One region of the Streptomyces sp. NPDC107562 genome, then DNA from elsewhere that is predicted to be linked to it. Evidence: riboswitches for the same ligand, from Rfam matches in the RefSeq annotation. Region 1 holds a riboswitch; the other holds the start of a gene.
What was found. Region 1 has a riboswitch for S-adenosylmethionine ahead of ACZ7LV_RS07745 (aminotransferase class V-fold PLP-dependent enzyme). Riboswitches for the same ligand answer to the same signal wherever they lie in the genome.

Region 1 (3,400 bases):
GCCACGGCCACCACTGATCGCTGCACTCGCCACGCCACGGCGAAGGGCCCCGTCCGGTGTTCGGACGGGGCCCTTCGCCGTGCCCGGGGCTGGATAGGGTGGACCCAGTTCGAGACACGTGTCCCGTACGACGGGACTGGACCAGGAGCGGCTGATGAGCGCTGTGACCCCCGCCGGCGGCGACACCGCGGCGGGCCGCTCCTGGCCCGCCCTGCTGAACGGCCTGCTGGACGGCCGCGACCTGAGCGCGGACGACACCGCCTGGGCGATGGACCTGATCATGCGCGGCGAGGCGACCGACGCGCAGATCGCCGGATTCGCGGTGGCCCTGCGGGCCAAGGGCGAGACCGTCGAGGAGATCAGCGGGCTGGTGCGCACGATGTACGAGCACGCGAACGTCATCGAGGTGCCGGGCGCGACGGTCGACATCGTCGGGACCGGTGGCGACGGCGCGAAGACGGTCAACATCTCCACCATGTCGGCGATCGTGGTCGCCGGTACGGGCGCGAAGGTCGTCAAGCACGGCAACCGGGCCGCGTCGTCCGCCTCCGGGGCCTCCGACGTGCTGGAGAAGCTGGGCGTCAATCTGCAACTGACGCCGCAGCGGGTCGCCGAGGTCGCCGAGGAGGCGGGGATCACCTTCTGCTTCGCGGTGAAGTTCCACCCGGCGCTGCGGCACGTGGCGGCGGCCCGCGGACAGCTGGGCATCCGGACCACGTTCAACTTCCTGGGTCCGCTGACCAACCCGGCGAAGGTCAAGGCGCAGGCGGTGGGTGTCGCCGACCCCCGGATGGCGCCGATCGTCGCCGGTGTCTTCGCCGGGCGCGGCAACTCCTCGCTGGTCTTCCGCGGCGACGACGGCCTGGACGAGCTGACCACGACGTCGACGTCCCGGGTCTGGGTGGTCCGCGACGGCGAGGTGACCGAGGAGGCCTTCGACCCGCGCGAGGTCGGCATCGACCTGGTGCCGGTGGAGGCGCTGCGGGGCGCGGACGCCTCGTACAACGCGGAGGTCGCTCGGCGCCTGCTGGACGGCGAGCCCGGCCCCGTACGGGATGCCGTGCTGCTGAACGCGGCGGCGGCGCTGGTGGCGCTGGAGCCGGGCGACGAGCCGCTGGCCGCGCGGATCGGCGCCGGGATGGCGAGGGCGGCGGAGGCGATCGACTCGGGTGCCGCCGGGCGGGTGCTGGGGCGCTGGGTGGCGGCGAGCAACGCCTGACGCCATCGGCGGTGCGGCAGGGCGCGGTCCGGATTCTGGACCGCGCCTTGCGAGCCGAAGATCATGTGGCAAGATGCTGTACCAGGTCATGAGCGACAGCTGAAAGGCCCCGGCCGGCTGTCCGGCAACCCTCCGTCCGTGGCGGGGTGCCCCGGGTGAAGACCAGGTCGTAGGCAGCAAGGCCTACGACAAGCGCGGACCCCTCGCGTCACCAGGGGTCCTGGTCGTCGAGGGAGCCTTCCGTGAGCAAGCGAATGCGATAGGGCCGCAGAGCCCCGCCTCCGCATCGCTTTTTTCTTCCGCCTCCGCGCTGGAGCGTGCCGCTCGCGTGGTGGTGTCCGTCCGCCTCACGGGAGTGCACCCATGTCCGTCTTCACCGCTGCCGCCGACCAGTCCGTTTGTGCCCCGCTGCCCGTTCTGGGGCGGGATGTCACTGTCCCGCTCGTCACCGGGGGCGAGGTCACCTACGCCGCCCTCGACTACGCGGCCAGCGCCCCCGCCCTCCAGCGCGTCTGGGACGACGTGGCGGCCTACGCGCCGTACTACGGGAGCGTGCACCGCGGTGCCGGCTACCTCTCCCAGCTCTCCACCGACCTGTTCGAGAACGCCCGCGGGACCGTCGCCGAGTTCCTCGACTGCCGTGACGACGACCAGGTGATCTTCACCCGCGCCACCACCGACTCGCTCAACCTGCTCGCCGGCGCCCTCCCCGCGGGCTGCCAGGTCTTCGTCTTCGAGACCGAGCACCACGCGTCCCTGCTGCCCTGGCGGGACGCACACGTCACCTACCTCGACGCGCCGCGCACCCCTCAGCAGGCGGTGCGCACCCTGGAGCGCGCGCTGGCCGGGCGGGGATCCGACGGCCCGGCCCTGGTCTGCGTCACCGGCGCCTCCAACGTCACCGGCGAACTGTGGCCCGTACGGGAGCTCGCCGCGGCCGCGCACGCGCACGGCGCGCGGATCGTGCTGGACGCCGCCCAGCTCGCGCCGCACCACCCTGTCTCCGTGCGGGAGCTGGACGTCGACTGGGTCGCCTTCTCCGGGCACAAGCTGTACGCCCCGTTCGGCTCCGGCGTGCTCGCCGGCCGCGCCGACTGGCTGCGCGAGGCGGAGCCGTACCTCGCCGGGGGCGGTGCCAGCCGCACGGTCGCCCGGCGGGCCGACGGCGGGGTGGACGTCGAGTGGCACGACAGCGCCGCCCGGCACGAGGCGGGCTCCCCGAACGTCATCGGCGCCTACGCCGTCGCGTCGGCCTGCAAGGCCCTGACCGAGGCCGGCTACGACACCCTGGTCGCCCGGGAGCAGCACCTGATCCGCACGGTCCGGGACGGCCTCGCCGACGTTCCCGAGGTCCGGATCCTGTCCCTCTTCGGCGACGACGCCCCCCGCGTCGGTGTGCTCTCCTTCGTCGTCGAGGGCTGGAACAGCTCGCACTTCGCCGCCGCCCTGTCCGCCGAGTACGGCATCGGCGTCCGCGACGGGCTCTTCTGCGCCCACCCCCTCGTCCGCACCCTGCTCGGCAGCGACCCGCAGACCCAGGGCGAGTGCGGCGCGCCCGAGGCCGCTCCAGGGGAGAAGTCGCTGAACGCCGTCCGGGTGAGCTTCGGCGCGGGGACGCCGGACGAGCATGTCGAGCGGTTCGTCGGGGCGGTGCGCGAGCTGGTCCGGAACGGCGCGAAGTGGAACTACCGCACAGTGGAAGGCCGTTGCGTCCCCGCAGTCTGACCCCCCGCACCCACGCCGACCGGACGGCGTTCCGCCGCGCGCGGCACCGACCGGGCGGGGGCCGCACGCCATCCCGCGGGTCGTCCAGCCCAGCTCGCGGAGTCTCGTCGGCGCCGCTACGCGGGCCGGACCCAGCGTCCGTGGCGTGAGCCCGGGGGGCGGCCTTCTGCTCGGCGCTGCGCCGCGCGGCGCCGACAGGGCGGGGGTCGTCTGCCCGCACGCCATCCGCGGGTCGTCCGGATCAGGTCGCGGAGCATCGGCGGAGGTGGATCAGGTTGCGGAGGTTCGACAGTGGCTCGTCGGCGCCGGTACGCGGGCCGGACTCCGCGTCCGTGGCGTGAGCCGGGGGCGGCCTCCTGCTCGGCGTCGCGCCGCGCCGTCCGGCCGTACGCCATCCCGCGGGTCGTCCGGATCAGGTCGCGGAGGCTCGTCGGTGGCGGTACGGCCTGCCCCGCC
Region 2 (3,400 bases), on a different contig from region 1:
AGCATCCGCACGCCGGACTCCCCGACACCGCGCCGCACCGCCTCGCGGTCGCCGTCGCCGAGGGCGGAGCACACCCACAGCGCCCCCGCGTCGGGACCGATCGCGGAGAGGCCGGAGACGAGCCCGCCGCCACCGCGTCTGGCGTGCAGCGAGCCGTCGTCGCGTACCTCGTACGAGACCGGGCCCCGGTTGGAGGCGACCAGTACCTGCGCGGGACCGAACGTCGAAGCCATACGCCTCAACCTAGCCCTCTCCTGATCCGCTCAAACGTACGGTTCGAGCCCGAAACGGGACCGTATACAGCCGTATCCCACGGTCAGGCCACTTTCCGGGCCGCGTACTCCGCGATCTCCACCATCGGCGGCCGCTCCTCCGTGTCCACGGAGTAGGTGCGCGGCTCGAAGCCGTCCTCCACCCGTTCGAACTGGGTGAGGCTCGGGCGGACGAGGTGGCCGCGGGCCAGCCGCAGCTGGGCCGTGCGGTAGATCGCCGCCGCCATCCGGCCCAGCGCCTGACCGTCCTGGTGCCGGTGCTTGCGCACCCCGACGTCCACCTGGGCGAGGGCGTCGAGCCCGACCAGATGCAGGGAGTCGACCAGCATGCCGAGCTCCACGCCGTACCCGACCGGGAACGGCAGCTGCTCCAGCAGCGAGCGCCGGGCCGCGTACTCGCCGCCGAGCGGCTGCACGAAGCCGGCCAGCTGCGGCCAGTGCAGGTTCAGCAGCGGACGGGCCACCAGCTCGGTCACCCGGCCGCCCTGCCCGGCCGCGCCGCCCAGGGGGCGGTCGTACATGCCCTTCACGAGGGCGATGTCCGGGTCGGTGAGCAGCGGGCCGACGATGCCCGTGACGAAGTCCGAGGTGAACTCCCTCAGGTCCGCGTCGATGAAGCAGACGATGTCGCCCCGGGTGACGAGCAGGGAGCGCCACAGCACCTCGCCCTTGCCGGGAACGGCCGGGAGGCGGGTGAGTATCGCGTCGCGATGGGCCACCCGGGCGCCCGCCGCCGCGGCCACCTCGGAGGTGCGGTCGGTCGAGCCGGAGTCGACCACGACGATCTCGTCGACCAGCGGGACCCGCTCCACGAGGTCGCGACGGATCGCGGCGACGATGTCACCGACGGTCTCCTCCTCGTCCAGCGCGGGCAGCACGACACTGATCGACTGGCCCGTGCCGCGCTTCGCGGCCAGGATCGTCTGGAGCGGGCGGTCGGCCAGCGACCAGGAGCGGGTGCTCAGCCAGCGCTCGACTTCCTCCAGCACAGTCCGGTGCTCCTCTGCGTTCTCTCGTGGGCGGACGCGTTCTCTGTGATCCATCTCGCGGTTCGGACGACTATCTCAACTGTCCTGGCCTTCGGTTACAGTCTTGAACAACGCTGGTGTCCGCCGCATGTCGGGGGTCGTCGGCGCGCACCACGGCACAACAACCACATACAGCTCATCCAGAGGGGCAGAGGGAAACGGCCCGTTGAAGCCCCGGCAACCCTCCAGTCGGTTCTCGTAGATCGTTCTCGATCGTTCCGCGAGGCTCCCGGCTAGGGAAGGTGCCAATTCCGTCTCACGGCGAGATGCGTCGTGAGGAAGATGAGGAGAAAGGGCCTCGCCTCACATGGCTGTGCAGACTGTCGAAAGCAGCACCGGCAATCCCACCGTCGATCTCGGTCCCGCCGCGGCGCTGTCCTGCCGCGAATGCGGCCACCGCGTTCCGCTCGGCCCGGTCTTCGCGTGCGAGGAGTGTTTCGGCCCGCTGGAGATCGCCTACGACTTCTCCGCGTACGACGCCGAGGAGCTCCGCAAGCGCATCGAGGCGGGTCCGTCGAACATCTGGCGTTACGCGCCGCTGCTGCCCGTCCCCGCCGACGTGGCCGGCAAGCCGAATCTGAACCCCGGCTGGACCCCGCTGGTCCAGGCCGACCGCCTCGCCGGCGAACTCGGCGTCGAGCCCGGCAAGCTGTTCGTCAAGGACGACTCCGGCAACCCGACCCACTCCTTCAAGGACCGGGTGGTCGCCCAGGCGCTGGAGGCCGCGCGTGCCTTCGGCTTCACGACCCTCTCCTGCTCCTCCACCGGCAACCTCGCCGGCGCCGTCGGTGCCGCCGCCGCCCGGGCCGGCTTCCGCTCCTGCGTGTTCATCCCGCACGACCTGGAGCAGGGCAAGGTCGTCATGGCCGCGGTCTACGGTGGCGAACTCGTCGGCATCGAGGGCAACTACGACGACGTGAACCGCTTCTGCTCCGAGCTGATCGGCGACCCGGCCGGCGAGGGCTGGGGCTTCGTCAACGTCAACCTGCGCCCGTACTACGCGGAGGGGTCCAAGACCCTGGCGTACGAGATCTGCGAGCAGCTCGGCTGGCGGCTCCCCGACCAGATCGTGGTGCCGATCGCCTCCGGCTCCCAGCTCACGAAGATCGACAAGGGGCTGCAGGAGCTGATCAGGCTCGGGCTGGTCGAGGACCGGCCCTACCGGATCTTCGGGGCGCAGGCGGAGGGCTGCTCGCCGGTGTCGACCGCCTTCAAGTCCGGGCACGACGTCGTCCGGCCGCAGAAGCCGCACACCATCGCCAAGTCGCTGGCCATCGGCAACCCGGCCGACGGGCCGTACGTGCTGGACATCGCGCGGCGCACCGGCGGCGCGGTCGAGGACGTGACGGACGAGCAGGTCGTGGACGCGATCAAGCTGCTCGCGCGGACCGAGGGGATCTTCGCGGAGACCGCGGGCGGGGTGACCGTCGGGGTGACGCGCAAGCTGGTCGAACTCGGCGTGCTGGACCCGTCGCTGACGACCGTCGTGCTGAACACCGGGGACGGCCTGAAGACGTTGGACGCGGTGGCGGGCACGGGCCTGACGGCCACCATCCGGCCCAGCCTGGAGTCGTTCCGCGAAGCCGGCCTCGTCTGACCCCCGCCCCGCCCCCTTAGGTCCGCCATCCCACCGGAGGTTTCCCCCGTGAGCGTCAGCGTCCGCATCCCCACCATCCTGCGCACCTACACCGGTGGCCAGGCCGAGGTCCCCGCCGAGGGGGCGAACCTCGGCGAGGTGATCGCCGATCTGGAGAAGAACCACACCGGCATCGCCGCCCGGGTCCTGGACGACCAGGGCAAGCTGCGGCGGTTCGTCAACGTGTACGTCAACGACGACGACGTCCGCTTCGAGCAGGGTCTGGAGACGGCCACTCCGGACGGTGCCGGCGTGTCCATCATTCCGGCGGTCGCCGGCGGCTGACCGTCCGCTGGACAGGCCCCTGCGTTACCGTGAGTAACCTCGGTTACGCGATGTTCATCGAATTGCCCCCTCCGTGAGAGAAGCGGAGGGGGCAATTCAGTGTGGTTGAGCGCGGTAGAGTTGGGGAACGCGTCGCGGCTCCACATGCCGAACGCATATGAGTTCCGGCTCCGATGCGA

Region 2: it holds a riboswitch for S-adenosylmethionine, as region 1 does, so the genes downstream of both, thrC (threonine synthase) here and ACZ7LV_RS07745 (aminotransferase class V-fold PLP-dependent enzyme) in region 1, are expected to answer to the same signal.

What each region holds. Positions count from the first base shown of each region.
Region 1 is NZ_JBVKBE010000002.1:420,524-423,923, reverse strand. Features, by position in the region: gene qcrB (cytochrome bc1 complex cytochrome b subunit) at 1-17, shown strand, start outside; gene trpD (anthranilate phosphoribosyltransferase) at 155-1,219, shown strand; SAM riboswitch class IV at 1,304-1,420, shown strand; gene ACZ7LV_RS07745 (aminotransferase class V-fold PLP-dependent enzyme) at 1,583-2,944, shown strand.
Region 2 is NZ_JBVKBE010000007.1:118,285-121,684, forward strand. Features, by position in the region: gene ACZ7LV_RS20835 (alpha,alpha-trehalose-phosphate synthase (UDP-forming)) at 1-233, opposite strand, end outside; gene ACZ7LV_RS20840 (glucosyl-3-phosphoglycerate synthase) at 317-1,261, opposite strand; SAM riboswitch class I at 1,434-1,589, shown strand; gene thrC (threonine synthase) at 1,608-2,897, shown strand; gene ACZ7LV_RS20850 (MoaD/ThiS family protein) at 2,946-3,221, shown strand.